2 regions of the Staphylococcus haemolyticus genome follow, and region 1 is predicted to be linked to the other one. Evidence: riboswitches for the same ligand, from Rfam matches in the RefSeq annotation. Region 1 holds a riboswitch; the other holds the start of a gene.

What was found. Region 1 has a riboswitch for lysine ahead of EQ029_RS05795 (amino acid permease). Riboswitches for the same ligand answer to the same signal wherever they lie in the genome.
Region 2: linked by a shared signal. The riboswitch ahead of EQ029_RS07100 (aspartate kinase) and the one ahead of EQ029_RS05795 (amino acid permease) in region 1 are both predicted to bind lysine.

What each region holds. Positions count from the first base shown of each region.
Region 1 is NZ_CP035291.1:1,191,493-1,207,953, forward strand. Features, by position in the region: gene pnpS (two-component system histidine kinase PnpS) at 1-466, shown strand, start outside; gene polA (DNA polymerase I) at 710-3,340, shown strand; gene mutM (bifunctional DNA-formamidopyrimidine glycosylase/DNA-(apurinic or apyrimidinic site) lyase) at 3,356-4,228, shown strand; gene coaE (dephospho-CoA kinase) at 4,245-4,853, shown strand; gene gap (type I glyceraldehyde-3-phosphate dehydrogenase) at 5,074-6,099, shown strand; gene nrdR (transcriptional regulator NrdR) at 6,355-6,825, shown strand; gene dnaB (replicative helicase loading/DNA remodeling protein DnaB) at 6,826-8,211, shown strand; gene dnaI (primosomal protein DnaI) at 8,212-9,132, shown strand; gene thrS (threonine--tRNA ligase) at 9,436-11,373, shown strand; lysine riboswitch at 11,423-11,598, shown strand; gene EQ029_RS05795 (amino acid permease) at 11,758-13,251, shown strand; ribosomal protein L20 leader region at 13,315-13,442, shown strand; gene infC (translation initiation factor IF-3) at 13,465-13,992, shown strand; gene rpmI (50S ribosomal protein L35) at 14,020-14,220, shown strand; gene rplT (50S ribosomal protein L20) at 14,275-14,631, shown strand; gene EQ029_RS05815 (NUDIX domain-containing protein) at 14,782-15,390, shown strand; gene EQ029_RS05820 (hypothetical protein) at 15,403-16,326, shown strand.
Region 2 is NZ_CP035291.1:1,455,828-1,472,288, reverse strand. Features, by position in the region: gene EQ029_RS07105 (ABC-F family ATP-binding cassette domain-containing protein) at 1-1,264, shown strand, start outside; lysine riboswitch at 1,460-1,636, shown strand; gene EQ029_RS07100 (aspartate kinase) at 1,718-2,920, shown strand; gene EQ029_RS07095 (aspartate-semialdehyde dehydrogenase) at 2,986-3,975, shown strand; gene dapA (4-hydroxy-tetrahydrodipicolinate synthase) at 3,977-4,861, shown strand; gene dapB (4-hydroxy-tetrahydrodipicolinate reductase) at 4,861-5,586, shown strand; gene dapD (2,3,4,5-tetrahydropyridine-2,6-dicarboxylate N-acetyltransferase) at 5,626-6,345, shown strand; gene EQ029_RS07075 (amidohydrolase) at 6,658-7,809, shown strand; gene EQ029_RS07070 (alanine racemase) at 7,816-8,892, shown strand; gene lysA (diaminopimelate decarboxylase) at 8,894-10,159, shown strand; gene EQ029_RS07060 (ISL3 family transposase) at 10,336-11,652, shown strand; gene cspA (cold shock protein CspA) at 11,758-11,958, opposite strand; gene msaA (regulatory protein MsaA) at 12,163-12,471, opposite strand; gene EQ029_RS07045 (acylphosphatase) at 12,635-12,904, shown strand; gene EQ029_RS07040 (5-bromo-4-chloroindolyl phosphate hydrolysis family protein) at 12,926-13,552, shown strand; gene EQ029_RS07035 (toxic anion resistance protein) at 13,579-14,748, shown strand; gene brnQ3 (branched-chain amino acid-like transporter carrier protein BrnQ3) at 14,824-16,167, opposite strand; gene EQ029_RS07025 (vWA domain-containing protein) at 16,296-16,461, opposite strand, start outside.

The DNA of each region.
Region 1 (16,461 bases):
AGAAACAGCATTTATGAATTTATCAGAGCTTGCTTACACAACTATTGATAACTTACAAAACCAGGCAAGATATAAAGATATTAAAATAGTATCCGAAATAGAAAAAGATGTCATTATAGAAGCACATGAAAACAAAATTGCACAAGTCATTACTAATTTACTATCAAATGCAATTAATTATTCACTTGAGAATAATGAGGTTATTGTAAGAGTGTATAGAGAAGGACATGAAGTAAATTTAGAAATACAAGACTTTGGTATTGGAATAGATAAAAGTGATCAAAAGCATATTTTTGAAAGATTTTATCGGGTGGATAAAGCAAGAAGTAGAGATTCAGGTGGTACAGGTTTAGGTTTATCTATAACAAAACATATAGTGGAGGCACACCATGGAACGATTAATGTCGAAAGCAATATTGGTGAGGGCTCGCTATTTAAAGTTTCATTTTTAGATGAAAAAGAATGATATCGTTCAATAAAGAATGACTATAATATCGCGGTACAAGAACTTTTATTTTGATTAGTAATTAATACAATTATTTTAAGGCCTTTCGTATACTTGCACCAAAAATTTGGTTGAGGATATGAAAGCCCTTTTTTTATTTAAATAAGTAATGGAGAGTGTGAAAAGTTTTTGTATAAACCATACATTCGTTATGGTTCAGGTTATATGCTAAAATATAATAAAATCACTCTGGAGGTATACGCATTGAATAAATTAGTTTTAATTGATGGTAATAGTTTAAGTTTTAGAGCATTTTATGCATTACCACTACTTTCTAACAAAGCAGGAATACATACGAATGCAGTATACGGTTTTGCTATGTTATTGGAAAAGATTATGAGAGAAGAACAACCATCGCACTTTTTAGTTGCGTTTGACGCCGGCAAAACAACATTTAGACATTCAAAATATAGTGAATATAAAGGCGGAAGACAAAGTACACCACCTGAGTTAAGCGAACAGTTCCCATACATTCGACAATTATTAGATACTTACCATATCAAACACTATGAGTTAGAAAATTATGAAGCTGACGATATTATAGGCACATTAAGTAAAGAAGCTAATGACCAAGGGTTTGAAACGATTATAGTTACTGGGGATCGAGATTTAACACAGTTAGCAACTGATAATGTTACTATTTATTACACAAAGAAAGGTGTAACAGATGTTGATCATTATACGCCAGAATTCATTGCTGAAAAATATGATGGACTTAATCCCAATCAAATTATAGATATGAAAGGACTAATGGGGGATGCATCTGATAACATCCCTGGCGTTGCTGGTGTAGGCGAAAAGACAGCTATCAAGCTATTGAAACAATTTAATACAGTTGAAGGTGTTTATGACAATATAGATTCAGTCTCTGGAAAAAAATTAAAAGAAAAACTCGAAAATAGTCGTGAAGACGCATTCATGAGTAAAGACTTAGCAACGATTAATAAAAATAGTCCAATTGAAGTAACATTACAAGACACTGTGTTAAAAAATCAAGATGATAATAAAGATAAAATTGAATTATTCAAAAAGTTAGAATTCAAACAATTATTATCTGATATAGATAGTAATAATACTGAAGAGAAACACGAAGATAAAGTCATTGAAGTGAGTAATGATTTTAACAACATAAATTTTAAAGAATTAAAAGAAGCTGTGATTCACATCGAAGTAGATGGTACCAATTACTTACAGGATACAATTTTAAAATTTGGATTTTATGATGGAGTGGACCATGTTGTAATAGCTTCCGATCAACTAAAGGAATATCCTGAATTGATTAAATGGCTAGAGAATGAGACTACAGAAAAAATTGTTTATGATGCTAAAAAAACATACGTTGTTGCGCATAGATTAGATATAGATATAAAAAATATTGTATTTGATGTTATGTTAGCAAGTTATATTATCGATCCATCAAGAACGATAGATGATGTAAACTCTGTAGTAAGTAATTATAATCAAAATTTTGTCCAAGATGATATTTCAATTTATGGAAAAGGGAAAAAGAGACATGTCCCAGAAGACACAATATTAAATAAGCATATTGCTTCAATCACAGAGGCAATTTATGCCTGCAAACCTGAAATGGTTGCTGAATTAGAATCGCACCAACAAATTGATCTATTGTTGAATTTAGAACTTCCACTTGCACGTATCTTAAGTGAAATGGAAGAAACAGGAATTTATACGGATATTAATGACTTAAGACAAATGCAGTCAGAAATCCAAGGAAAATTAGATTTACTAATAAGTAATATTCACGAAGCGGCTGGGGAAGAATTTAACATTAACTCTCCTAAACAATTAGGTGTAGTATTATTTGAAACGCTAGAACTACCAGTCATTAAAAAAACAAAAACTGGATATTCTACTGCAGTTGATGTGTTGGAGCAATTACAAGGTCAACACCCAATAATTGACTATATACTTGAATATCGTCAATTATCAAAATTACAATCCACTTATGTAGAGGGATTACAAAAAGTCATAAGTAAAGATAACAGAATTCATACTCGCTTCAATCAAACATTAGCGCAAACTGGTCGTTTATCAAGTGTAGATCCTAATTTACAAAATATACCAGTCCGTCTTGAAGAAGGACGTAAGATTAGAAAAGCTTTTAAGCCTACTTCAAATGATAGTGTGATATTATCAGCTGACTACTCTCAAATTGAATTACGTGTACTCGCTCATATTACCCAAGATGAAAGTATGAAAGAAGCATTTATCAATGAAAAAGATGTTCATACTGCTACTGCGATGAAAGTATTTGATGTAGAAGCGAATGAAGTTAACGCTTTAATGCGAAGACAGGCTAAAGCTGTTAACTTTGGAATAGTGTATGGTATTAGTGATTATGGTTTGAGCCAGAGCTTAAACATTACTCGAAAAAAAGCAAAAGCATTTATAGATGATTATTTGGCAAGTTTTCCAGGTGTAAAACAATACATGTCTGATATTGTTAAAGATGCGAAAGCAGATGGATATGTTGAAACATTATTGCACCGTCGCAGATATATACCAGATATTAATAGTAGGAACTTTAATTTGAGAGGTTTTGCTGAACGTACGGCAATGAATACTCCAATACAGGGTAGTGCAGCAGATATTATTAAATTAGCAATGGTAGAATTTGATAGACAAATTAAACAAACGTCTTATCATGCTCAGTTATTACTACAAGTACATGATGAATTAATTTTCGAAGTACCTGCCAATGAAGTTGAAGATTTTAGTTTATTTGTTGAGGAAATTATGGAACACGCATTACAATTAGATGTGCCGTTAAAAGTAGATTCTAACTATGGATCTACATGGTATGATGCAAAATAGAAAGAGGAATTAGAAATGCCAGAATTACCAGAGGTTGAACACGTTAAAAGGGGTATAGAGCCTTATATATTGAATGCAACTATTAAAAGTGTGACATTTTCAAACAAAGTTATTGAGGGCAAACAACAAGGAAAAGAGACAATTATTAAAGGAATTAATTTGGATGGTTTCAGATTGAATAGTGAAAGTTTTAAAATAAAATCCATTGATAGAAGAAGTAAATATATTGTCTTCACTATTGAAAAAAATAACAACCAGCGTATTATATTAAGTCATTTAGGTATGGCAGGCGGATTTTTTATTGTCGATAAATTATCAGATATTAGTACACCTAATTATCGAAAACATTGGCATGTCGTGTTTCATTTAGATAATGGTAAACAACTCGTTTATTCTGATATTAGACGATTTGGTGAACTAAGAAATCTGGCTACTTATAATGATTATCCAGCTTTTCTTGAAATTGCGCCTGAACCGTTTGATGACAATGCATTAAACTATTTTTTAGACCGGATTAAACTTAAGAAATACCAAAACAAACCTATTAAACAAATGTTGCTTGATCATAAAATGATAGCAGGTTGTGGAAATATTTATGCATGTGAAGCGTTATTTAGAGCAGGCGTTTTACCTGAGAGGAAAGTAAAAGATGTATCTAATCAAGAACGACAAATGTTATTTTATTATGTTCAAGAAGTATTAAATGAGGGTATAAATAATGGCGGTACTAGCATTTCTGATTATCGTCATGCTGATGGCAAGACAGGAGAAATGCAATTACACTTAAATGTATATAAACAAAAGACATGTAAAATATGTGGTCATGACATTGAGCAAAAAGTCATTGCATCGCGAAATAGTCATTTTTGTCCACATTGTCAGAAATAAAGGTGAGTGAATATTTATGCCAAAAGTTATTGGATTAACAGGTGGTATTGCCACTGGAAAGTCAACGGTTTCTGAGTTATTAACAGCATTTGGTTTTAAAGTTGTAGATGCTGATATAGCTGCAAGAAAAGCTGTTGCAAAAGGAACTAAAGGTTTAGAACAAGTTAGAGCAGCTTTTGGTGATAGTGCTATCACTGAGGAAGGTGAAATGGATCGCAAATATGTAGGTGAAATTGTTTTTAATCACCCAGAGAAACGTTTAGAGTTAAATGATATTGTGCATCCTATAGTTAGAGAGATAATGGAAGAAGAAAAGCAATCATATCTTAATCAAGGTTATGATGTCATTATGGATATTCCACTTCTTTTTGAAAATGAATTACAAAATACAGTTGATGAAGTATGGTTAGTATACACGTCTGAAAGTATTCAAATTGAGAGGTTGATGGAGCGAAATCAATTGTCACTAGAGGATGCGAAAGCGCGCGTTTATAGTCAAATATCAATAGATAAAAAGAGTAGAATGGCAGACCATGTTATAGATAACTTAGGAGATAAGTTGGAACTGAAACAAAACTTAGAACAGCTATTGACTGATAAAGGTTTTATTAACAAAGAAAGATAAAATTTGCTTAAGCAATTATTTATGCTTCGGCTCTAATAGATGAATGATGTAAATGTTAAATTTTACATAGATAAGTCTATTAGAGCTTTTTTTGTTAACCAAATATTGTCGATTAAAAAATTTTTTAAAATTAATGGAAAACGCTTTCAAATTTAAATTAATATGTTACACTATTTTTATAAAGTATAACATATAAACAAACAATCAAGGGGTGCTTTAAATGTCAACAAATATTGCAATTAATGGTATGGGTAGAATAGGTAGAATGGTGTTAAGAATCGCATTACATAAAGAAGATTTAAACGTTGTAGCGATTAACGCAAGCTATCCACCTGAAACAATTGCGCATCTAATAAATTACGATACTACTCATGGTAGATTTGATAAAAAAGTTGAACCAATTGAGAACGGTATCCGTGTCGATGGACAAGATATTAAACTTGTTTCTGACCGTAACCCTGAAAATTTACCTTGGAAAGACTTAGACATTGATATTGTAATTGAAGCTACAGGTAAATTTAACCATGGCGATAAAGCAATTGGCCATATTAATGCAGGTGCTAAAAAAGTATTACTAACTGGTCCTTCTAAGGGTGGCCATGTACAAATGGTGGTTAAAGGGGTAAATGATAACCAATTAGATGTAGATACATATGACATTTTTAGTAATGCATCTTGTACAACTAACTGTATTGGTCCGGTAGCAAAAGTGCTTAATGATAAATTTGGCATCGTTAACGGTCTTATGACAACAGTACATGCGATTACTAACGATCAAAATAATATTGATAATCCGCATAAAGATTTACGTCGTGCACGTTCATGTAATGAAAGTATTATTCCAACTTCAACTGGCGCAGCTAAAGCTTTAAAAGAAGTACTTCCAGAATTAGAAGGTAAATTGCATGGCTTAGCTTTACGTGTGCCAACTAATAACGTGTCACTTGTAGACTTAGTTGTAGATTTAAAAGAAGATGTTACAGCTGAACAAGTCAATGACGCATTCAGAAATGCTGGACTAGATGGTATTCTCGATGTAGAAGACGAGCCACTAGTATCAATGGACTTCAATACAAATCCTAATTCAGCAGTTATTGACGCTCAAAACACAATTGTGATGGATGATAATAAAGTAAAAGTGATTGCATGGTATGATAATGAGTGGGGTTACTCAAATAGAGTAGTTGAAGTTGCTCAACAAATTGCTAAATTAATTGGCTCTGAAAATGTTGCAACGGCTAAATAATAAGATATCACTATAAATTAAAACGAGACTGTTAAATCTTTTGACTAAGATTTGATAGTCTCGTATTTTATTTTTATGTGATTTTGTATTAAAACTTTCACGCATTCTTGTCATTAAAGAAATATATTATGCATAAAACTAGATTTTTATTAAGATACTTTTGTTTTAGTTTAATTTAAATGAGAATTAGACTTCTTTTGTCAAGAATGCTTTTATAGTATAATGAATCATAATCTATTCAAGAGGGTGAAAGATATGAAATGCCCAAAATGTAGTTCAACACATTCGCGTGTAGTTGATTCTAGACATGCGGATGATGCAAATGCAATTAGAAGAAGAAGAGAATGCGAAAATTGTGGTACTCGATTTACGACGTTCGAACATATAGAAGTAAGTCCATTAATTGTCGTAAAAAAAGATGGAACTCGAGAACAATTTTTAAGAGAGAAAATTTTAAATGGTCTTGTTAGATCTTGTGAAAAGAGACCAGTACGTTATCAACAATTAGAAGATATTACTAATAAAGTTGAATGGCAGCTACGTGATAGCGGACAAACTGAAATATCTTCGCGAGATATTGGTGAACATGTTATGAACCTGTTGATGCATGTCGATCAAGTTTCTTATGTGAGATTTGCTTCAGTTTATAAAGAGTTTAAAGATGTTGATCAATTGTTAGCATCAATGCAAGGTATCTTGAACGATAATAAACGGAGTGATCTATAAATGAGTTTACAATCGTATGAGTATGGTTTGAGTCCACATGACGGTTTTAAAGTGTATCGTCAGTTCCAATTTAATCATAATCATTTGGAAATACTTAATAGATTGTATATGCCATTAATTGGCGCGCAAGCGATAGGTACATATCACTTTATGAACCAATTCGTGAATAGTGATGACACATTAACGCATTACACAATAATGAATGAATTGAAAATGAATTTATCAGAATTTAGACAGTATATGGATTTATTGGAAGCAATCGGTTTATTTAAAACATATGTAAAGCATGATGAACGACAATCATTTTTTATTTACGAATTGATACAACCACCAACTGCCTATCAATTTTTTAATGATCCTATGTTATCAATTTATCTATATAACCAAGTCGATAAACAACGTTTTAAAAGCTTAAAAAATTATTTTAAAAAGCATGATTTTGATTTAAGTGGGTTTCAACAAGTAACTCGCAAGTTTACTGATGTTTTTAAAATTCCACACTCAAGCGTTACTATTGATGCTTCATCAATTAAAAAAGAAAAACCATATCATGGTATTGATTTATCCAATGTATCATTTGATTTTGAGATTTTAAAAGAAATGCTACGTCATCATTTTATTAGCGATGAAATTATAACTAAAGAAGCTAGAGATTTAATTGTTCAATTGGCTACATTGTATGGTTTAACAGAAGATGCTATGAAACGAATTATATTGAATTCTATTACAAGTAATCAACAATTATCATACGAAGAAATGAGAAAGCATGCACGTTCGTATTATTTAATTGAACATAATCAACAATTACCTGAATTAGAGCCTAAGGCAAGTAATCATAATGAAGTGAATAGTAACAATCAATCTGTGTCTTCAAGTCAACCAACTTCCAATGATGATTGGTTTCAATTGTTAGAGGAAACAAGTCCAGTAGATATGTTGGCGTCATGGTCAGAATCAGAACCAACATTTCAACAAAAGAAAATGATTGAAGAGTTAGTCGAAAGAGAAAAATTAAGCTTTGGTGTAATTAATATTCTTTTACAATTTGTAATGCTAAAAAATGAGATGAAACTACCTAAAACATATATTTTAGAAATCGCATCTAATTGGAAAAAATTAGGTATTAAGACTGCAAAAGAAGCATATAACTATGCGTTAAAAGCAAATGAATCAAAATCAGAATATAAAGGTAATGACCAACGTCAATCAAGAAAGCGTTATTCAAAATCACGTGAGATTGTATCTAGAGAAAAAACACCTAAATGGTTAAAAAATAGAGGTCAAGAAAAAACTGATAAAGAAACGACTAAAGAAGAACAAGAACAGTTTGAAAAGGAAAGAGCTGCGTTTCGTGAACAACTAAAACGCGATTGGGAGGAGGATTAAATGAAATCATTCAATAGTATTATCAAATCAAATGGCGATTTAGAAAAAAGAATTGCTAAAATTAAAAAACAAGTCGTTAACGATCCTGATGTTAAATCATTTTTAAATGAACATCAATCTGAATTGACCAATGAAATCATTGATAATGACTTAAATGTGTTGCAAGAGTATAAAGATCAACAAAAAAATTATGATGGGCATGATTATGAAAATTGTCCGAACTTTGTTAAGGGTCATGTTCCTGAATTATATATCGACAATAATAGAATTAAAATACGTTATAACATGTGCCCTTGCAAAATTAAACACGATGAAGAAAGATTTAATTCTCACTTAATCACATCACACCATATGCAACGTGATACATTAAACGCTAAGATGAAAGATATTTATGACACTGATTTGAACCGATTAGTTATTGCTAAAAATGTAAATGATATCTGTAAACAATTAGTTAATGGAGAAAATGTAAAAGGAATGTATATTCACGGCCCATTTGGAACAGGGAAATCATTTATTCTAGGTGCAATTGCCAATCAACTTAAAGCTAAAAGTGTTGCTTCTACGATTGTTTATTTACCTGAATATATTCGCACACTCAAAAGTGGTTTCAGAGATGGGAGTTATGAAACAAAGTTACAACGAATAAGAGAGGCAAATATATTAATGATAGATGATATAGGTGCGGAAGAAGTAACACCTTGGGTTAGAGATGAAGTAATTGGACCATTATTACACTATCGCATGGTTCAAGAACTACCAACGTTTTTCTCATCGAATTTAAATTTTGAAGAGCTAGAACATCATTTATCTATTACACGTGAAGGTGCGGAAGAAACAAAAGCCGCTAGAATTATTGAAAGAATTAAATCTTTATCAACGCCATATTATTTGGATGGTAAAAATTTAAGAAACAATTGAAATTTAAAATAACTATTGTATAATTAAGATAAATCTTAATCGTTGAAATAGTTGAAGATATGATAATTTAATCCATGTTATACAGCGAGCTAATGTATGATGAGAGATTAGCTAATAAATTAAATTATTACTCCTTCATCATTAGGTGTTGGTAATCAATGCCCGGCTCAAGACCGTTATCTTAAGTAGAGATATTTAGCTATTGCTAAATAACTAGGGTGGTACCACGACGAACTCGTCCCTTTTTTTAGGGGCGAGTTTTTTATTTCAACGAAATTAGAATTTAATTATGGAGGTTTTCTAATGGATCAAATAAATGTTCAATTCCCAGATGGAAATTCGAAAGCGTTTGATAAAGGCATTACAACTGAAGAAATTGCACAATCAATTAGCCCTGGATTAAGAAAAAAAGCGGTTGCTGGTAAATTTAAAAATCAAATGGTCGATTTAACTAGACCGTTAGAAGAAGACGGTTCAATTGAAATTGTGACTCCAGGTAGTGATGAAGCGCTTGAAGTTTTACGTCATTCTACTGCCCATTTAATGGCCCAAGCTTTAAAACGTTTATATGGGGATGTTAAGTTTGGAGTTGGCCCTGTTATAGACGGTGGATTCTATTATGATTTTGATATGGATGAAAAGGTTTCGTCAGATGACTTTGAAAAAATTGAAAAAACGATGAAACAAATTGTTGATGAAAATCATAAAATTGAACGTAAAGTTGTATCAAGAGAAGAAGCTAAATCATTCTTCAAAGATGATCCTTATAAATTGGAATTAATAGACGCTATACCTGAAGATGAAAGTGTTACTTTGTATTCGCAAGGTGAATTTACTGATTTATGTCGTGGTGTACACGTTCCTTCAACTTCAAAAATCAAAGAATTTAAATTACTTTCAACTGCCGGTGCATATTGGCGTGGTGACAGCAATAACAAAATGTTACAGCGTATTTATGGTACAGCATTCTTTGATAAAAAAGATTTGAAAGCACATTTAGAGATGCTTGAAGAGCGTCGTGAGCGTGATCACCGTCGAATTGGTAAAGATTTAGAGCTATTCACTAATAATCAATTAGTAGGTGCAGGTCTTCCATTATGGTTGCCTAATGGTGCTACAATTCGTAGAGAAATTGAACGTTATATAGTTGATAAAGAGGTAAGTATGGGTTATGACCACGTATATACTCCAGTGTTAGCAAATGTTGAGTTATACAAAACTTCTGGACACTGGGATCATTATAGAGATGATATGTTCCCACCAATGAAATTAGATGAAACAGAAGAAATGGTATTACGACCTATGAATTGTCCACATCATATGATGGTCTATAATAATCGTCCTCATTCTTATCGTGAACTACCTATCCGTATTGCAGAATTAGGAACTATGCACAGATATGAAGCTAGTGGTGCTGTATCAGGATTACAACGTGTACGTGGAATGACATTAAACGATTCACACATATTTGTTAGACCTGATCAAATTAAAGATGAATTTAAACGTGTTGTTAACATGATTCAAGAAGTATATAGTGACTTTGGCTTTGAAGATTACACATTCAGATTAAGTTACAGAGATCCAGAAGATAAAGAGAAGTATATGGATGATGATGAAATGTGGAACAAAGCTGAAACTATGTTAAAAGAAGCAGTCGATGAAATGGGATTACCATATGTTGAAGCAATTGGTGAAGCGGCATTCTATGGTCCAAAACTAGATGTTCAAGTTAAGACTGCTATGGGTAAAGAAGAAACTTTATCAACTGCTCAAATTGATTTCTTATTGCCAGAACGTTTTGAACTAACATACATCGGTAGCGATGGTGAAAATCATCGTCCAGTAGTTATTCATCGTGGCGTAGTTTCAACTATGGAACGATTTGTAGCGTTCTTAACTGAAGAAACTAAGGGTGCATTCCCAACTTGGTTAGCACCTAAACAAGTTGAAATAATACCTGTTAATGTTGACTTACATTATGACTATGCTAGAAATTTACAAGATGAATTAAAATCACAAGGTGTACGTGTAGAAATTGATGACCGTAATGAAAAAATGGGGTACAAAATTCGTGAAGCACAAATGCAAAAAATACCTTATCAAATAGTTGTTGGTGATAAAGAAGTTGAAAACAATCAAGTCAATGTACGTAAATACGGCTCTCAAGATCAAGAAACAGTTGAAAAAGATGAATTTATTTGGAATTTAGTAGATGAAATTCGTTTGAAAAAACATAGATAGTCTTGATAAAAATGATAGCTTAATGTATATTACTATATAGTTAATTAAAAAAAGAGTTAGAGGTTGCGTCTTTAATTAGTAACACTTCAGAAGTTATTAAGGAACGTATGTTGAAAGTGTGGAAGGTAAAGATGCCGAAATGAATGATACCCTTAATTATCATTTGTTGGGACAGTTATCGAAAAGAAACTGTACTGTCACAATTTGTGATGTGCTACCGACATAGATTAAGCAGATGGTTGCATATCTAAAGGTATGCAACCATTTTTTTATGCTTTAAAGAATTATAAACTATTTGGAAGTATAATTTGAATGCGTTCATAATCATCGCATAACACAACAAAACTATTTTAGTTAGCCTCTACTGTAAGAAAGGGAGCTTCTATGAAAAAAGTCGAAAATCAAGATGATGGAATCAAAAGAGGACTGAAGGACCGCCATATTTCTATGATAGCAATGGGTGGTTGTATCGGTACCGGATTATTTATGACCTCTGGGGGAGCAATACACGATGCAGGGGCATTAGGTGCTTTAATTGCATATGCGATTATTGGAGCTATGGTATTCTTCCTCATGACATCTTTAGGTGAAATGGCAACGTATTTACCAGTGTCTGGTTCATTTAGTACTTACGCAACACGTTTTGTAGATCCATCTTTAGGATTTGCGTTAGGTTGGAACTATTGGTTTAACTGGGTTATTACAGTTGCAGCAGATGTAACCATTGCTGCACAAGTCATTCAATATTGGACACCTATGGCTGGTATTCCAGCATGGGTTTGGAGTTGTATATTCTTAGTTATTATATTCGCACTAAACTCTTTATCTGTTAGAGTTTATGGTGAAAGTGAATATTGGTTCGCTTTAATCAAAGTTGTAACAGTCATTATCTTTATCATTATTGGTCTTTTAACGATACTAGGTATTATGGGTGGAGAATTTGTAGGTTTCGAGACATTTACGAAAGGTGACGGACCAATTCTAGGTGGTAACTTAGGTGGAAGTTTATTATCAATTCTAGGCGTCTTCCTAGTTGCTGGATTCTCATTCCAAGGTACAGAGTTAATTGGTATTACAGCTGGAGAATCTGAAAATCCAGAACGCGCTGTACCTAAAGCTATTAAACAAGTATTCTGGAGAATATTATTATTCTACATATTAGCAATATTTGTTATAGGTATGTTAATCCCTTACGATAGTAATGCATTGATGGGTGGCGATGATAATATTGCTACTTCTCCATTTACACTCGTGTTTAAAAATGCTGGGTTAGCTTTTGCGGCATCATTTATGAATGCAGTTATTTTAACATCAGTTTTATCAGCAGGTAATTCAGGTATGTATGCATCAACACGAATGTTATATTCTATGAGTAAAGATAAATTAGCTTTCCATTCATTTGGTAAAACGAATAAATATGGTGTGCCATACTTATCTTTATTTGCGACAGCGATTTTAGTTGTTATTATTTTCTTAGTGCAAAAACTAAGTGGTGACGCATATGAATATATTGTTGCTGCAAGTGGTATGACAGGCTTTATCGCATGGGTAGGTATTGCAATTAGTCACTACAGATTTAGAAGAGCTTTCGAAAAACAACATCATAGTAAAAGGGAGTTGAAGTATAAAGCTAAATGGTTCCCATTCGGTCCTATATTCGCAGGCTTGCTCTGTGTGATTGTCATAATCGGGCAAGATGTTGATTTTATTAAAACAGGTCATTTCGATTTAAATCGCTTCATTATCACATATATGGGAATCCCAGTTTTCTTAGTATTCTTTATTTATCATAAATTGAGATATAAAACGAAGATAATTCCATTAGATAAAGTAGATTTAAGACAAGATGTTTCAATGGATGAAGTAAAACATCACTAATATTAAAATAATTGTTGACTTATATGATATACACTGATATGATTATTAACGTTGAATACGAAACGTACCAAGTAGAAACACCCGTTTCTCACCTGTAGCGACGCATCAAGCAGTTGGCAGGTTAATCATGTCACACATTATATGTGTATGAGAGAAGAGCGGGCATTCTATGCTCGCTCTTTTTGCTTGGAAAATTTCGTAAAATTTTGGGAGGTGTCAACCATAGCAAAAGATCAAACGCAAGTTAACGAAAAGATTCGCGCTAAAGAATTACGTTTAATTGGCCAAAATGGTGACCAAATTGGTGTTAAATCAAAACGAGAAGCATTAGAAATGGCTGAACGTGTTGAATTAGATTTAGTAGTTGTAGCACCAAATGCTAAACCACCTGTTGCAAGAATTATGGATTATGGTAAATACAAATTCGAACAGCAGAAAAAAGAAAAAGAAATGAAAAAGAAACAAAAAGTTATCAATGTTAAAGAAATACGCCTAAGTCCAACTATTGAGGAACATGATTTCCAAACTAAGTTGAAAAATGGTCGTAAATTCTTATCTAAAGGCGATAAATGTAAAGTTTCTATTCGTTTCAGAGGTCGTGCAATCACTCATAAGGAAATTGGTCAGCGCGTATTAGAAAAATTCGCTGACGAATGTAAAGATATTGCCACTGTTGAACAGAAACCTAAAATGGAAGGGCGTCAAATGTTTATCATGTTAGCGCCTATTAACGAAAAATAATTCACTATTATTAGGAGGAAATGAATCATGCCAAAAATGAAAACTCACCGTGGAGCAGCTAAACGTGTTAAAAGAACTGGTTCAGGTCAATTAAAACGTTCAAGAGCTTTCACATCACACTTATTTGCAAATAAAAACACTAAACAAAAACGTAAATTACGTAAAGCTAAATTAGTTTCTAAAAGCGATATGAAACGAGTAAAACAATTATTAGCTTATAAAAAATAATTGTAATTGATAAATGTACGATAATTAATTGTTATATCTAAGGAGGAATTTAATATGCCACGAGTTAAAGGTGGAACAGTAACAAGAGCACGTCGTAAAAAAACGATTAAATTAGCTAAAGGTTACTTCGGTGCTAAACACACATTATATAAAGTAGCAAAACAACAAGTAATGAAATCAGGTCAATACGCTTTCCGTGACCGTCGTCAACGTAAACGTGATTTCCGTAAATTATGGATTACACGTATTAACGCAGCTGCACGTCAACATGACATGAGCTATTCAAGATTAATGAACGGCTTGAAAAAAGCTGACATCAATATTAACCGTAAAATGCTTTCTGAAGTTGCTATTTCAGATGAAAAAGCTTTCGCAGAGTTAGTTTCAAAAGCTAAAGAAGCTTTAAAATAATTGATTTATAAAAGATGACTTTGAAGTCATCTTTTTTTGTTTTCAAATAATTAAGAATTGAAATTATAAATCGTTAATGCACCTTTATTTGTTCTTTGGTGATCGAGTTTGATAAAATGCTAATTAAGAAATTATTGTAAGGAGAACACTATGTCTAAATATGATGAGCAAATTATAGTTGTACCAAGAGATATCCTTTTTGAACAAGAGTCAAATGCTTTTAACGGCTTTTTAACTAAAAATGATCCACAAGGTGAAGCGATATTTAATACTTTTTCTAATTATGAAGTTAAAAGACGTGGAGATATGGAAGAAGATCCTTCATATAAACAATTAATATCATATTGTCTTTTAGAAAATGAGAAAAATGAAATATTAGTATACAAAAGATTAAGTGGTGGTGGAGAGTCACGTTTACATGGTCAATCTTCTATCGGTGTAGGTGGACACATGAATGATGTGATTGGCGCAAATTCTGTAAATGAAGTTTTAAGGGTAAATGCTCAAAGAGAGCTAGAAGAAGAAGTCGGTTTATTAGAAGCTAATTCTCAGAATTTGGAATATATAGGTTTTATAAATGATGATACAAACGATGTGGGTAAAGTACATATAGGTGTAGTTTTTAAAATTAAAGTTAACTCAAATGATATTGAAGTACGTGAAACAGATACATTAAAAATTCAATGGTTAGAAAAAGAGCGTATTGATAATAATGATGAATTTGAAACATGGAGTGCATTAATTTTAAAAGATTTATAGGAGGGATACAACATGTCAGACATCATCCCTTTTCCAAAACTACAACAAAAATTGTATAAAGATATTAAATCATCTCATAACAGTCAACATTACGAAACAGTATATCAATTAATTGAAGATTATGAAGCACAATTTGAACTAGATGAGACATTAGCCTTAATTAAATGTGATATGTTATATCATTTGAATTCGTTTTTGGAGTTAAGAGAAGAAGCTATTGTACTTTTAAAAAGAGGCATTCAAGCGTATGATGAGTTAATGTTATATTATATCAAGGCGTTAAATGGCTTAGGTCAGTATTATGAGTCTGTAAATGTTATCAATCAAATTATAGACGAAGTTCAAAGTCATAAAACAAGAATGGCGTTATTTCCATTAAAGGAATATGCTCAATCTCAACTCAATGAAGATAAACATATCACAAGCCAATCATTGGCTAAATTTAATACACTCAATGTGAATGAACAAATACAATTAGTTCTTAAATTAATTGATAATGGGCATTATGAATTTAAAGAAACTATAGCCTTTTTATTATCTAATGAGGTTGAGGCAGACAATTTAAAAAGTTTAATGTTAGAATTTTTAAGATTTGCTGGCTACAATACACCAATTAATATTAACAAGATGAATTATTCAGTTAACGTTATTCCTAATGAGCTTAATGGTTTGGAACATACTGAACTTAAAACTCAAGTAATTCCTCGAGTAATTGATAAGCTAGAAAATGGAGCACTCAATATCATTGATGAAGCAATACATACCATGAATAATCATGCTATATTACTATATCCACTTAATGTATTCGATTTATACACTTGTGATGATTGGATTACTGGTTATGATGTTTACTTTAAATCAATGATTGGTATACAAACTAATGAAGATAGTTTAAAAATATTAAATTTTATTAATAGTCTTGATGGTCAAATTTGAGCAAATTATTTTATATTGTTAAATTAATTCGTTAAAGTTAGATTATTGAATTTTAAAAGTGTTTTAAACCCTATAAAAGACTGTTTGTGTCCGTATAGGACGTGTGCTATAATAGGGAAGTTGAAAAAATAAAAA
Region 2 (16,461 bases), 260 kb from region 1:
ACGTGCCGCTGAACTAGAAGGTGAATTCGCCGAAATGAATGGTTGGAACGCAGAGGCTGACGCTGCTTCTTTACTTTCAGGTTTAGGCATATCTGCTGATTTACATGATAAGCAAATGTCAGAATTGGAAAATAATCAAAAAGTGAAAGTCTTATTAGCTCAAAGTTTATTTGGTGAGCCTGATGTACTTTTACTTGATGAGCCTACCAATGGTCTAGATATTCCTGCCATTAGTTGGTTAGAGGATTTCTTAATTAACTTCGATAATACTGTCATCGTGGTATCTCATGACCGTCACTTTTTAAACAATGTATGTACACATATTGCTGATTTAGATTTCGGTAAGATTAAATTATATGTAGGTAACTATGATTTCTGGTATCAATCTAGTCAATTAGCTCAAAAAATGGCTCAAGAACAAAATAAGAAAAAAGAAGAAAAAATTAAAGAGTTACAAGACTTTATTGTACGTTTCTCAGCTAATGCCTCTAAGTCTAAACAGGCAACAAGTCGTAAGAAACAATTAGAAAAAATTGAATTAGATGATATTCAACCATCTTCAAGACGTTATCCATATGTTAAATTCACACCAGAGCGTGAAATCGGTAATGATTTATTGACTGTTCAAGGACTTTCTAAAACAATTGATGGTGAAAAAGTACTTGATAACATTTCATTCACTATGAATCCTAATGATAAAGCAATTTTGATTGGAGATAGTGAAATTGCAAAAACTACATTACTGAAAATTTTAGCTGGTGAAATGGAGCCTGATGAAGGTACATTTAAATGGGGTGTAACAACTTCATTAAGTTACTTCCCTAAAGATAACTCAGAGTTCTTTGAAGGCGTAGACATGAATTTAGTAGACTGGTTACGTCAATATGCACCTGAATATGAACAAACAGAAACTTTCTTACGTGGTTTCTTAGGACGAATGTTATTTAGTGGTGAAGAAGTTAAAAAGAAAGCTAGTGTGCTCTCTGGTGGTGAAAAAGTTCGCTGTATGTTAAGTAAAATGATGCTATCAAGTGCTAATGTTTTACTATTAGACGAACCTACTAACCATCTTGACTTAGAAAGTATTACAGCAGTAAATGATGGATTAGCTTCTTTCAAAGGATCAATCATCTTTACATCTTATGACTTTGAATTTATCAATACTATTGCAAATCGTGTGATTGATCTAAATCAATCAGGTGGTTTATCTAAAGAAGTTCCTTATGAAGAATATTTACAAGAAATTGGCGTATTACAAAAATAATATATAAGCACATACGCACTTCCCTATTACTAAATTGGGGAGTGCGTTTTTTACTATCATATTACTCATTTGATAAATCTTTACTTACATATAGTAAAAGTACTTTCTAATTTTTCAGTCTATTTCAAAAAATCACAATTATCGGTTTACAGACACAATTGCCATATGTATAATATAAAACATAGCAATTGAATAAGAAATTGATGAGGCGCATCAATCATCAGTATATATTAGATAAACTGTCTGCAACAGCTAATATAGAAAGGGTGCGATGCCGAAATGAATCATAATCGCAGCTATGATTTGTTGGACTTTGTGGTTAAGAGCTGAAAGTTTGTCATTATTATTTAATAATGGAGTGCATCACTTGTATATAAATCACGAACAAGTTCGCACTTCCGAACTTGTTCTTTTTTATAGCGTGTGCCTCCCTATATTTTAGGAGGTAAAGTTTTGAAACGAAGTGTTTTGAAGTTCGGTGGTTCATCCGTCGCTGATTTTACAAAGATAAAAAATATTGCAGAAATGCTTAAGAACCGTGTGGATGACGGTGAACAATTAATTGTAGTTGTTAGTGCTATGGGTAAAACAACAGATCAATTAATGGATAATGTATCAAATCTTACTGCTACACCTAAAGATGAGGAACTCGCCCTACTTTTAACGACCGGTGAACAACAGACTGTATCATATTTATCCATGGTGTTAAATGATATCGGTGTTAATGCTAGAGCAATGACTGGTTATCAAGCAGGTATTAAAACGATTGGCCATCATTTAAAGAGCAGAATTGCTGAAATCAATCCAGAAACATTTGATAAAGCATTCACCGACAAAGATGTATTAGTCGTTGCTGGTTTCCAAGGTATCAATGATGCATTTGAACTTACAACGTTAGGACGTGGAGGATCAGATACAACGGCAGTTGCAATTGCTGCAAGTAATCAAATTCCATGTGAAATATATACTGACGTTGATGGAGTTTATGCCACTGACCCTCGAATATTAAGTAAGGCAAAACGGTTAGATTATGTTTCTTATGAAGAAATGATGGAAATGAGTGCATTAGGTGCAGGCGTTCTTGAAACTCGAAGCGTAGAACTTGCTAAGAACTATGATATCCCATTGTATCTCGGTAGAACTTTATCAAATGAGAAAGGAACATGGATTATGTCAAGAACAGATTTATTAGAGAAGAAAGCTGTAACAGGTGTAGCATTAGATAAACATATGATGCACGTTACAATTAGTTATCCCCTACCTGATAATCGTCTTTTAACGCAATTGTTCACAGCATTAGAAGAAGGTTCAGTAAATGTGGATATGATATCCCAAATAATTAACATTGAAGGATTGCAGCTATCATTCTCTATTAAAGATAGTGATGTACAACAAATTTCAACTATTTTGAGTAATCTTTCTTCTTCATTTAACGCATTGGATTATAAAATTAATGAAGAATACGTTAAAATTTCGCTTATTGGTTCTGGTATGAGAGATATGTCGGGCGTTGCATCAAAGGCTTTCATTACTTTAATTAATGCAAATATCCCATTCTATCAAACTACAACATCTGAAATTAGTATTTCATATGTGATAGATGCTGATAATGGAGAAAAAGCGGTTGAAGTATTATACAATGCATTTGATATTTAAACATCAACATGCTATTTATAAATAATTTTTTTAAAATTCAAACAAATGATATTGGAGTGACTTTTATGACAAGATTAGCAGTAGTCGGAGCAACAGGTTTAGTTGGAACAAAAATGTTAGAAACAATTGATCGCAAAAACATCAAGTTCGATGAGTTAGTATTATTCTCATCAGCTAGATCAGCAGGTAAAGAAGTTCAATTTCAAGGTCAAACGTATGTTGTACAAGAATTAACAGAAGAAGCAGCAAGTGAAAAATTTGACTACGTTCTAATGAGTGCCGGTGGTGGCACAAGTGCACAATTCGCCCCAATCTTTGAAAAAGCAGGTGCAATTGTCATCGATAACTCTAGTCAATGGCGCATGACTGAAGATATCGACTTAATTGTACCTGAAGTAAATCAACCTGAATTTAAGCGCGGCATTATTGCCAACCCTAACTGTTCTACAATTCAATCAGTAGTACCATTAAAAGTATTACAAGATCAATTTGGTTTAAAACGTGTTGCATATACTACTTATCAAGCTGTTTCAGGTTCAGGTATTAAAGGTAAAAGAGATTTAGCTGAAGGTGCAAATGGTAAAGAACCAGAAGCGTATCCTCACCCTATTTATAATAATGTGTTACCACATATTGATGTGTTCTTAGAGGATGGATATACAAAAGAAGAACAAAAAATGATTGATGAAACACGCAAGATTTTACATGAACCTGAATTAAAAGTAACTGCGACATGTGCACGTGTTCCAGTACAAGATAGTCATAGTGTTGAAATTGACGTTACTTTAGATAAGGAAGCAACTGTACAAGAAATTAAAGATTTATTTGATAAAGACGAACGTGTTGTATTAGTTGATAACCCTGAAAAAAATGAATATCCTCAGGCACTTAACTCTACTGGTAGAGATGAAGTATTTGTAGGCCGTATTCGTAGAGATGACTCATTAGATAATACATTCCACGTTTGGTGCACATCTGACAATTTATTAAAAGGTGCAGCATTGAATGCAGTACAAGTATTAGAGCAAGTAATCAATTTAAAAGGAGCTAGATAATATGCCACATTTATTCGAAGGTGTAGGAGTAGCACTTGCTACCCCATTCACAAATAATGAAGTTGATTATAATGCATTAGAGAGACACGTAGATTTCCTATTAGACAATGGTGTAAAAGCTATTATTGTTAATGGAACTACAGCTGAGAGCCCTACTTTAACTGAAGAAGAAAAAGAACAAGTATTGGAGTCAGTTATAAAGCAAGTTAATCATCGTGTGACTATTATTGCAGGTACAGGTACGAATAATACTGCTAAATCAATTCAAGCATCTCAACGCGCTAAAGCACTTGGTGCAGATGCAATTATGTTGATTACCCCCTACTACAATAAAACAAATCAACGTGGCTTAGTTAAACACTTCGAAACGATTGCGAATGAAGTTGAATTGCCAGTTGTACTATATAATGTGCCTTCTCGTACAAACATGACAATTGAACCAGAGACAGTTGAAACATTAAGTCATAACCAATATATTGTTGCAATCAAAGATGCCACAAATGACTTTGAATATTATGAAGACGTTAAAAGTCGTATCAATCAAGAAGAATTCGCTTTATATAGTGGTAACGATGATAATGTTGTCGAATTTTATCAAAGAGGTGGCAATGGTGTTATTTCAGTCATTGCTAATGCAATTCCTAAAGAATTCCAAGCTTTATATGATGCTAAACAAAGTGGACAAGATATTTCAAACGATTTCGAACCAATTAGTAAATTATTAGATGCGCTTTCTGTAGATGTTAATCCTATTCCGATTAAAGCGTTAACAAGTCATTTAGGTTTTGGTAATTATAAATTGCGTTTACCACTTCTTCCGTTAGAAGATGCAGATGCCAAAGTCTTAATCAATGTATTTGAACAGTTTAAAGCAGGTGAACTTTAATGAAAATTTTACTTATTGGTTACGGTGCAATGAATCAAAGAGTGGCTCGATTAGCAGAGGAAAAAGGTCATGAAATTATAGGGGTTATTGAGCCTCAAAAAAATGAGACAACACCATATACACACTATGATCACATTGCTGATGCACAAAATGAAGCGGATGTAGCGATTGATTTTTCAAATCCTAATCTATTGTTCCCACTTCTTGAAGAAGAGTTTCAATTACCTTTAGTTATAGCTACTACAGGTGAAAAGGAAAAATTAATTGAAAAGTTAAATGAATTAAGCCATAACATGCCAGTATTCTTTAGTGCAAATATGAGTTATGGTGTACATGCTCTAACTAAAATATTAGAAGCAGCTGTCCCACTTCTGCAAGATTATGATATCGAGTTGACTGAAGCACATCATAATAAAAAAGTAGATGCTCCTAGTGGGACATTAGTAAAATTATATGATGTTATTAAAGACTTACGCCAAAATATCACAACAGTTTATGATCGACATGAACTTACAGAACAACGCACTAAAGACGAAGTTGGCATTCACTCAATTCGTGGTGGGACTATTGTAGGTGAACATGATGTATTATTTGCAGGAACAGATGAAACCATTACAATCTCACATAAAGCACAGTCTAAAGATATTTTTGCAAATGGAGCAATCACTGCTGCTGAAAAATTAATAAACCAATCTAACGGTTATTACACGTTTGACAACCTATAAGTTATAAAATCTAGCAAATATTAAGGAGAGACTTAAATTATGGTACAACATTTATCAGCTGAGGAAATTATTCAATATATTAGTGACGCCAAAAAATCTACACCATTAAAAGTATATGTTAATGGTAATTTTGATGGTGTTACCTTCCCTGATTCTTTTAAAGTATTTGGTTCCGACAATTCTAAAGTAATCTTTTGTGAAGCCGATGATTGGAAACCATTCTATGAATCAAACCAATCTACAATTACTGAGTTAGAAATTGAAATGGATCGACGTAATTCAGCAATTCCACTTAAAGACTTAACAAATACAAATGCGCGTATTGAACCAGGTGCATTTATACGTGAACAAGCAATTATTGAAGACGGTGCTGTCGTTATGATGGGCGCAACAATCAATATTGGTGCTGTAGTTGGTGAAGGAACTATGATTGATATGAATGCTACATTAGGCGGTCGTGCGACAACTGGTAAAAATGTGCATGTAGGTGCTGGCGCCGTTCTAGCTGGCGTAATTGAGCCTCCTAGTGCTTCACCAGTAGTCATAGATGATAATGTATTAATTGGTGCTAATGCAGTCATTTTAGAAGGTGTTCATGTTGGCGAAGGCGCAATTGTCGCTGCGGGTGCAATTGTTACTCAAGATGTTCCAGCTGGTGCAGTCGTAGCTGGTACCCCTGCTAAAGTGATTAAACAAACTTCGGAAGTAGAAGACTCTAAACGTGAAATTGTTTCAGCATTAAGAAAATTAAATGACTAATGATATGAGTGTTTGATGAGTGGCTATGTCAAAAAAACTATTTTATAGCTGTATTGCATAATCACAATAGCTTACTGAACTGAGAAGGCGCTTAACTGAGCCCTTCTCAGTTTTAGTTATTCTTATGAAAAGTGGATTGGGCATAGTAAAGAGTATTTAGAATTTTTACCAACAGGCCAAGCAATGGGCAAATAATCCATACGCCTCTATTTCAAAATTAAAACTATTTAAATTAATATCACGTCATACATAAAAAGATGAAATAAGTTACAATATTAATAAGACTAATTAAGTTAATAAAGGAATGATATGATGAGTGAATTAGAGTTTGTAACTAAACATAGAAGACATTTACATCAACATCCAGAATTAAGTTTACATGAATTCGAGACGACAAAATATATCACACAGTTTTTAGAAGAATTAGGAGTGTCATATGAGCGCCCTCTTGAAACTGGTGCAATAGCATACTTAAACGGTAATAGTGATCATACCATTGCATTTCGTGCGGATATCGATGCGTTACCAATTTTTGAAGAAAATGATGTCGATTATCGAAGTCAAACGGATAATGTAATGCATGCATGTGGTCACGACGGACATACAACGGCATTAATGTTATTTGTTAAACGATGCAAAGAAATGTTCGATAAAGGAACGCTTCCACACAACGTTGTATTCATCTTCCAACCTGCCGAAGAAACTGGTGGCGGAGCGAATCGTCTAATTAAAGCAGGTGCGTTTAATAACTATCCAATAGAAGCTGTTTTTGGCATCCATGTTAATCCATTTGCCGATGAAGGACAAGTTGTTATCCGTGATGAAGAAATTACAGCAAGTGCAACTGAATATCGCTTCTTCTTAAAAGGATTATCAAGTCATGTTGCAGATAAAGAGCAAGGTCATTCATGTGGTGAAGCCCTTCTACACGTTCTAAATCAAGTAGGACAAATACAACAGTATCATCTCAATGGCTTAAAACGAAATATTGTTCATATGGGTCATTTTGAAGCTGGAGAAGCTATTAACACTGTAGCTAGCCATGGATATTTAGAAGGAACGATTCGAACTTATGATCCAAATGATTTAAATGTAGTAAAAACACAAATGCATAAAATTGCTGAGAGTGTAAGCTTATTATTTAATGTGGATTGTGAAGTGAAATTTGAAGAAGGCTACCCACCTACGATGAATAGTCCTAAATTGCGTGCGAGTGTAGAACAAGCGATTAATGCTGCAAATCTAGAAGTTATAGATAAGCCTCTTCCATTCTTATTTGGTGAAGACTTTAGCTTCTATGGTCAACAGTTGGCCCCAGCATACTTTGCATTTGTAGGTACTCGAAACGAAGACAAAGGTTTTGTGACTGGACTTCATACATCTCATCTTAATTTTGATGAAAAAGTATTAATCTATGTGGCAAATTATTATGAACAATTATTAATGCATTATGGAGAGGAGTAATTCACATTGACAGCAATATGGTCCGTCGATAAAGAAGCGTTTTTACAAAATGCTATTAAAGTTAAAAATGGTAATTCAATTATGGCTGTAGTGAAGAACAACGCTTATCATTATGGTTTGGAGTTTGCTGTTACTTCTTTCTTAAAAGCTGGAATTAATACTTTCAGTACTACCTCTTTAAAAGAAGCCATTAAAGTACGAGAAATAGCGCCTGATGCCACTATTTTCTTGATGAATGCCGTTTATGATTTTGAAAAAGTAAGACATTATCAAATTCAAATGACCCTACCATCATTAGCCTATTATTATAAATATAAGAATGATTTAAGTGGTATCAAAGTACATTTAGAATTTGAAAACTTACTTCATCGTTCTGGATTTAGAACATTAGAAGAAATTAGAGAAGTACTCAATGATCATCATATTAACTCAAATGAAGACAAAATGATTATTAGTGGATTGTGGACGCACTTTGGTTATGCAGATGAATTTGATGTGCCTGAGTATAGTATAGAACGTGAGGCATGGTTAAATATAGTAGATACCTTATTAGATGAAGGTTATCACTTTGATTTAATTCATGCGCAAAATAGTGCAAGTTATTATCGTGAAGGTCAGAAACTTTTACCACATCATACACATGCACGTGTAGGCATTGCATTGTATGGGTCTCGACCATATAGTGCTTTAAATGAATATAGTATTAAACAATCTCTTACTGTAAAAGGTAATGTGATACAAGTGCGTGAAGTGAATGCTGGAGATAATTGTGGGTATAGCTTTGCCTTTGAAGCTACTAGAGACCATACGCGATTAGCAGTTGTAGATGTAGGCTATGGAGATGGTATTCTTAAATCGAGAGCTAAACATGAAGCATTAATTAAAGGTAAACGCTACCCTATTCGCGCACTAATGATGAGCCATATGTTTGTTGAAGTTGATGAGGAAGTCGATGCACAAGATGAAGTGATATTATATAATAACGATATACGCATTGATGAATATACATTCAAAGGTGTAGGCGCTAATTCAGAACAACTTAGTGCTATGAATCATGATTCTCTCATAAAGGAGTATAGATAAAATGGCAGTAAAATATAATGATTATGGTGAGTTAACAATGGCGGGTACAAGTTTAAAGACACTTGCACAAAGCTTTGGTACCCCTACTATTGTTTATGATGAAGATGAAATCCGCAATCAAATGCGTAGATATCACTCAGCTTTTCAAAAAAGTGGTTTAAAATATAATATTTCATATGCTTCGAAAGCATTTACATGTATCCAAATGGTCAAATTAGTACAAGAAGAAGACTTACAATTAGATGTAGTTTCTGAAGGTGAATTATATACTGCATTAGAAGCAAAGTTTGACCCAAGTAAGATCCACTTCCATGGGAATAACAAAACCAAACGTGAAATACAATACGCTTTAGAAAGTGGCGTTGGTTATTTTGTTATCGATTCACTTGAGGAAATTGATTTAATCGACAGATACGCGAGCGACACTGTAAATGTAGTATTACGCGTTAACCCTGGTGTTGAAGCACATACGCATGAGTTTATTCAAACTGGCCAAGAAGATAGTAAATTCGGTTTATCAATTCGCCATGGCTTAGCGATTGAAGCGGTCAATAAAGTGCGCGACTCTAAACGTTTACATTTAAAAGGTATTCACTTCCATATTGGTTCTCAAATCGAAGGAACTGAAGCGATGATTGAAACTGCTAAGATTGTGCTTAACTGGCTTTCTGAAAATGATATCAAAGTTGAATTACTTAATCTAGGTGGAGGTTTCGGTATCAAATACGTTGAAGGAGACGTAAGCTTCCCTATTGAAGAAGGTATTGCAGAAATTACAGATGCAATCAAAGCTGAAACTGAACGTCTAAATTATGAAGTACCGGAAATTGGTATTGAACCAGGCCGTTCTATTGTTGGAGAAGCTGGAATTACTTTATACGAAGTAGGTACAATTAAAGAAATTCCTGAAGTAAACAAATATGTTTCAATTGATGGTGGCATGAGCGATCACATTAGAACTGCATTATATGGTGCCAAATATCAAGCTTTATTAGTAAACCGTCATGAAGAAGCTGATGAAACAGTAACAATTGCTGGTAAATTATGTGAATCAGGTGACATCATTATTCGTGATGCAAAACTCCCTTCTTCTGTTCAACGTGGTGATTACCTAGCAATTTTATCTACAGGAGCATATCATTACTCAATGGCTTCTAATTACAACCAAATGCAGAAACCACCTGTATTTTTCTTAAAAGATGGTAAAGCACGTGAAGTTATTAAACGCCAATCATTACGTCAATTGATTATTAACGATACTAAATAACAATTACCAATTTTGAAAATAATTCTTAAGAATGTTCAAAGAAAAATGGCTCTATAATAAATTGGACTGATGACTAAAAATCATCAGTCCAATTTTTATGTTTGAATACAAAAATGGCGCAATTACCTCTATAATTATTAGCTACCAAACAAAATAAAAAGAAAGGTAATGCGCCTATGTGTAAGTCTATATTAAATACATTAAGAATTAAAGATAAAAATCTAAATTTTTCAGATGAAGTGATTGAGAAAAAACATAAAGGACGAATGAGCTTGTTTTACTATGCCGAGCTCACTTATCAACCTACACATTGTGAAAATTGTTCAACTAAAAATGAAAATTTCTCAATAGTAAAAAATGGTAAGAAAACCTCAACGATTACTTTACTTAAAATTATGGAAATGCCCGCTTATTTAGAACTTCAAAAACAAAGATTTTATTGTAAATCATGTGACAGTCATTTTACTGCTAAATCTAATATTGTCGACGCTCATTGCTTTATTTCTAATAAAACAAAACTTGCAGTTTTAGATAAAGCACAAGAATACCGCTCTCAAAAATCTATCGCTAAGTCATGCTTAGTATCATCAATGACTGTGTCTAGAGTGATTAATCAAGCGGCAAGCGACGTAGGTCAGTCTTCTTTTGATGCTTTACCTGAACACTTAATGATGGACGAATTTAAAAGTGTTAAAAATGTTATCGGAAAAATGAGTTTTATTTATGCAGATGCTGTATCGCACCGCATCGTAGATGTGGTAGCGGATCGTAAGTTAAAATCGCTAAAAGATCATTTTTATCGCTATTCTTTAAAACTCAGACAAAAAGTCAAAACAGTAACGATTGATATGTATGAACCATATATGTCACTAATCAAACAATTATTTCCTAACGCGAAGATTATTATTGATCGTTTTCATATTGTTCAATCTTTAAATCGAGCGTTAAATATGTCTAGAGTTCATGTAATGAATTGTTATAGAACCTCTAATAGACCGCTTTATAATAAATATAAAAGTTATTGGAAACTATTTCTTAAACCTTTTGAAACGCTAGAAGCATTTAATTATCATAAAGTCCATTTATTTAAAGAGTGGAAAACCGAAAAAGGCATTATAAATTACTTATTAGGTGTAGATGTAGAACTATTTAATACATATCACTACGTTCATGAGCTAAGAAGATTATTAAAAGAAAATCAAATAGAGAAATTTAATCATAAACTCTTTTCTATTCATCTTTCAGATGTGTGTCCTAAATTACGCCCAGTCATTAGAACTTTAAGACGATTAGCTACTTTCATTGAAAATACTATGACATATTCTAACCTGACCAACGGTCCGTTAGAAGGAATTAATAATAAAATCAAACTCATTAAAAGGGTATCTTTTGGTTATAGAAATTATGATAATTTACGTAATCGAATTATTATAACTTCGCGACTATTTGTCTTAACAACAAAAAAAGAGATTAAACAACTTAAAGTTGCTTAATCTCAATATTTGGACTCATCAGTCCGATTTGACGTAGAGCCAAAATAAAAAACACCTTACATCTTGGTAAGGTGTTACTAAAGTCAATATTTTACAATCTATTTATTATAGTTTTACAACGTTTGCAGCTTGAGGACCGCGGTCGCCTTCAACTACTTCAAATTCAACTGATTGACCTTCTTCTAATGATTTGTAACCATCTTGGTTAATTGCTGAAAAGTGTACGAATACGTCGTTTTCACCTTCAACTTCGATAAAACCAAAACCTTTTTCAGCGTTAAACCATTTAACTGTACCTTGTTTCATAATTCTGAAACCTCCAAGACTAAATTCTTTCAATATGCATTATTCGCATATTACAAAAAATACATGTGACAATTATGTATTAATAACAAAACGCTATAAATAACTCTTACAGATATTCTTTGCAATATGGAATAAAACCATTGCTTAATAATAATTATATGTTAGTTCTTACCAAATTGCAATACAATTATAGAAAATTGTCTTTTAATTAATTTTTGGTAGATTATAATATACTTCTTTATTATTTAATACAATAAAACTATAAAATATTTGTAAATCTTCTTCACAATCTTCACAAAAGTTTAAATCGCAATTGTTATAAAACGCATGAATATTGTATTTTCCAACAACATAATTATCGTAATAATCTTTACTTTTTGAAATTATATTTTTGTAGTAGTTTAGCATTTCATCATATGAAGTAAATTGATATTGCTCTATAATTTTATCTGTCCAGTCACTAAATAACCACCATCCCTCATAGTCAGCTCTAATTTTGGCAACTGTCCACATGTATATTTCCCCTCTCAATTAGCCTATAATAATCATTTTAACTATTTTATATCTGAATTAAAAATATAATGTCTCATACTTTTGTCCGATAGCCTGTTTATTCCATAGTAAATATTAGTTTTTTAGTATAAAACTTCGTATAATATATATAAGGAGTGATACTATGAAGCAAAAGCATTTACAAGTGTTTGGGACAGTTCAAGGTGTAGGCTTTCGATATTATACACAAAGATTAGCGAATAAGTATAATATTCTAGGCACTGTCCAGAATGTAGATGATTATGTTGAAATATATGCAATAGGTAATGACGATGACCTCGAACAGTTTATTAATGCTGTGACTGAAGGTGCATCACCTGCTTCACATGTTACACACTATGAGCTTGAAGATACTAATGTGAGTGAAGATTTTTCTGATTTTAAATCGATTTAAATATAAAAAGGAAGATGTAATTTGAGATATAATATTTCTCGACTTTTAGGCGTAATTGTAGGGATTCCAGTAGCTATGATATCTTGGATGGTCAGCGTATTTGGCTTTGATCTCTCATTTATTATTGATGCTTTGGTTGGTATTGGGATGTTTTTTGTGTCCTACTTTCCTACTCAACGACTCACGTCTAGGAAGTATTTAACCGAAATTGGTCTTTCACGAAGAGACTATCATTACGTAAGCAACCATTTAAAGCAAGCGCAAGATAAGATTAGAACAATATTAAAATCATTTGTCAATGTAAGATCTATTCAAGATTTTAGACAAATCAATGATATATATAGAATTTCAAAATCAATTCATTTTGCTGTTAAACAAAGGCCAGCAATGTTTTTTAAAGTAGAGAGTTTCTTTTATTCGCATATAGATAATGCGCTAAATTTAATAGAGTCGTATACTCGATTAGCAAAAATGCCAAAAAAAACGATTGAAGAAAAGCAAAAATTAGAACAAACTCGTATAACTTTAGATGAAGTTAAACGTACGTTGATTGCTGATTTGAAGAGAATCAATGAAGATGATTATGAGCGTCTAGATGTTGAAATGGAACTTAATAAATTAGAACAAAAACGTCATAAAGATAACTAGAATATAGAAATGGAGCGATTTTTTAAATGCCTCGAAATGATCAATTTAACAACTCACATCCATTAGATGATTATATAGAACAACAGCAACTAAATAACCTAGATAATAATAGTAATGTCAGTCTAGCGAATCAAAATACAGTTTTAGATGATTTTCAGCAACAATTCAGTGATAAAGAAATGCAAAAAATTGAAAGTATTAGTCAACAAATTAAACCTTTAGACAATGATGGTCTATTATCATATGGCTCACATTTGCAAGAAAATATGTCTAAATTCTCACATAAAATGTTGGATGAAGTGCAGACGAAAGATATTGGACCTGTTGGAGATTCACTTAATCAATTAATGACTAAGTTAAAAGCTGTAAATCCTGATGAGTTAAATCCAGAGAAACAATCAAAACTTAAGCGCTTTTTTAAACGTACAAAAGCTTCAATTAATGAAGTATTTTCTAGGATGCAATCAGTAAGTTCCCAGATTGATAGAATTACAATTCAGCTTGATAGACATAAAAATAATCTATCAAAAGATATCAAATTATTAGACGGATTATATCAACAAAATAAAGATTACTTTGATGATGTTAATTTATATATCGCCGCCGCTAAAAGAAGAAAACACGAAATACAAACGAACGACATTCCAAAATTACAAGAACATGCCAATCAAACTGGTAATCAAATGGATATACAAGCCGTAGCGGATATGGAACAATTTGTTGATCGTTTAGATAAACGTATCTATGATTTACAATTGTCTCGTCAAATTGCTATACAAACTGCACCACAAATTCGAATGATCCAAAATGTTAATCAAGCGTTGGCTGAGAAAATTCAAAGTTCTATACTTACAAGTATTCCACTTTGGAAAAATCAAATGGCAATTGCCCTTACGTTAATGAGACAGCGTAATGCAGTGTCTGCGCAACGTGCTGTAACAGATACAACCAATGATTTACTTACTCAGAATGCGGCTATGTTAAAACAAAATGCTATTGAAACTGCTACGGAAAATGAGCGTGGCATTGTAGACATTGAAACACTTAAAACAACGCAAAGTGATATTATTGAAACAATTGAACAAACACTTCAAATCCAACAAAATGGTCGTCAAAAACGTAAAGAAGCTGAGAAAGAACTTGTTGGCTTAGAAGATGAATTAAAACAACACTTACTTTCGATGAAGAAGGAATAACTAAAATAGTAAAGCACATCACAACTCAAAATGAGTTTGATGTGCTTTTTTAATATAATTAATTCGTTTAGATAGCTATTCTTTTTGATAAACAATATGGTCTTGGTTTACGAATTTAGCAACGACATATCCAATAATAGTTGCGACTACTGCTATTGGGAACCATTCTAAAGAATATTGCTTTAACGGTAAAGCCTCAATAAATGACATCTTCACCCAACCATTGGTACTTATAACACTTAATATTGAAACAATACTAATAACTGCAATTGGTATTTGCTGTGCAATTGGTTTAGTTGGAATGAATCGTGCAAGTAAAATTAGTAACACAACAGTTATTGCAATTGGGTAGATGACGCTCAATACTGGTACTGACATAGAAATTACAGCATTTAAACCTAAATTTGCCAGTATGAAACTAATCAAAGTAAAAAATATTGTATAAGCTTTGTATGAAACTTTAGGGAATATTCTATTAAAATATTGACTTACAGATACAATTAAGCCACAAGCAGTTGTTAAACAAGCGAGTGCAACGATAATACCCAATAAATATTTACCGAAGACACCAAAACTATTCGCCGCCATTGTTGTTAATAAATAAGCGCCAACATTTTGATCTTTAGCTGTCAGATTTTTGAGTGTCGCGTTGTCAACGTTCATATGATTGCCTATAAAACCTAATGAAACATATATAAATACAAGCGCTATGGCTGCAATTAATCCTGACATAACAGTTTGTTTAAATATTTGATTTGCATGTTTAACCCCTGTGGCTTTTATCGCGTTAACTACAATCATTGAAAAAGCAATTGCTGCGATTGCATCCATAGTTAAGTACCCTTCTGTAAAGCCTTTTGAGAAACTTCCAATAGCTGAATTGTAATCAACCTGGTTTCCATGAGATGGTGCATTACCACTATAATCAACAAATCCTTTAATTATCATTGCTAAAATTGTTATTAATAATAATGGTGTTAATAGAGATCCTATACGATCTACAATTTTACCTGGATTTATACATAGGTAAAGAACGACTAGGAAATAGATAAGGGTGAATATAAATAGCACCAAATTACTATTTGTATGAGCAATTGGTGTCACAGTCATCTCAAATGAAGTCGAAGCTGTACGCGGAATTGCAAACAGAGGTCCTATTGTTAAATATATAATTATTAAAAATATTACAGAAAATTTAGGTGATATTTTATTTAATGAACCTACATACCCTTGTTTATCTAATGCGCCAACGATAACGCCTAACAATGGTAAGCCAATTCCTGTTAAACAAAATGCGATAACTGCTGGCCAAAAGAAATGACCACTATCTTGGCCTAAATTTGGTGGGAAAATAAGATTACCTGCGCCAAAAAACATAGCGAATAATGTAAATCCTACTATCCAAGTATTCTTATTCATAGAATTGCTCCTTTTTATGTGTATGTTTGCAATATTAAACATTCTAGCATAAAAAGGATTTACAAGTCTATGTGATTTCAGAAAATTTGAAAAGTTGATAAATATTTAAAATAGAAATCTTATATTCTTTAAAATGATTTTAGAAGTAATTTTTTTAGTAATGGCGATAAATGACTCGGCAAATTTTCTACACCTTCTACAAATAACGCGTACTGACCATAAATGTTATGAATGGTTTGTTCGATATCCTCTGTTATAACATCTTGACTTAAAAACACATTAAATACTTCAATA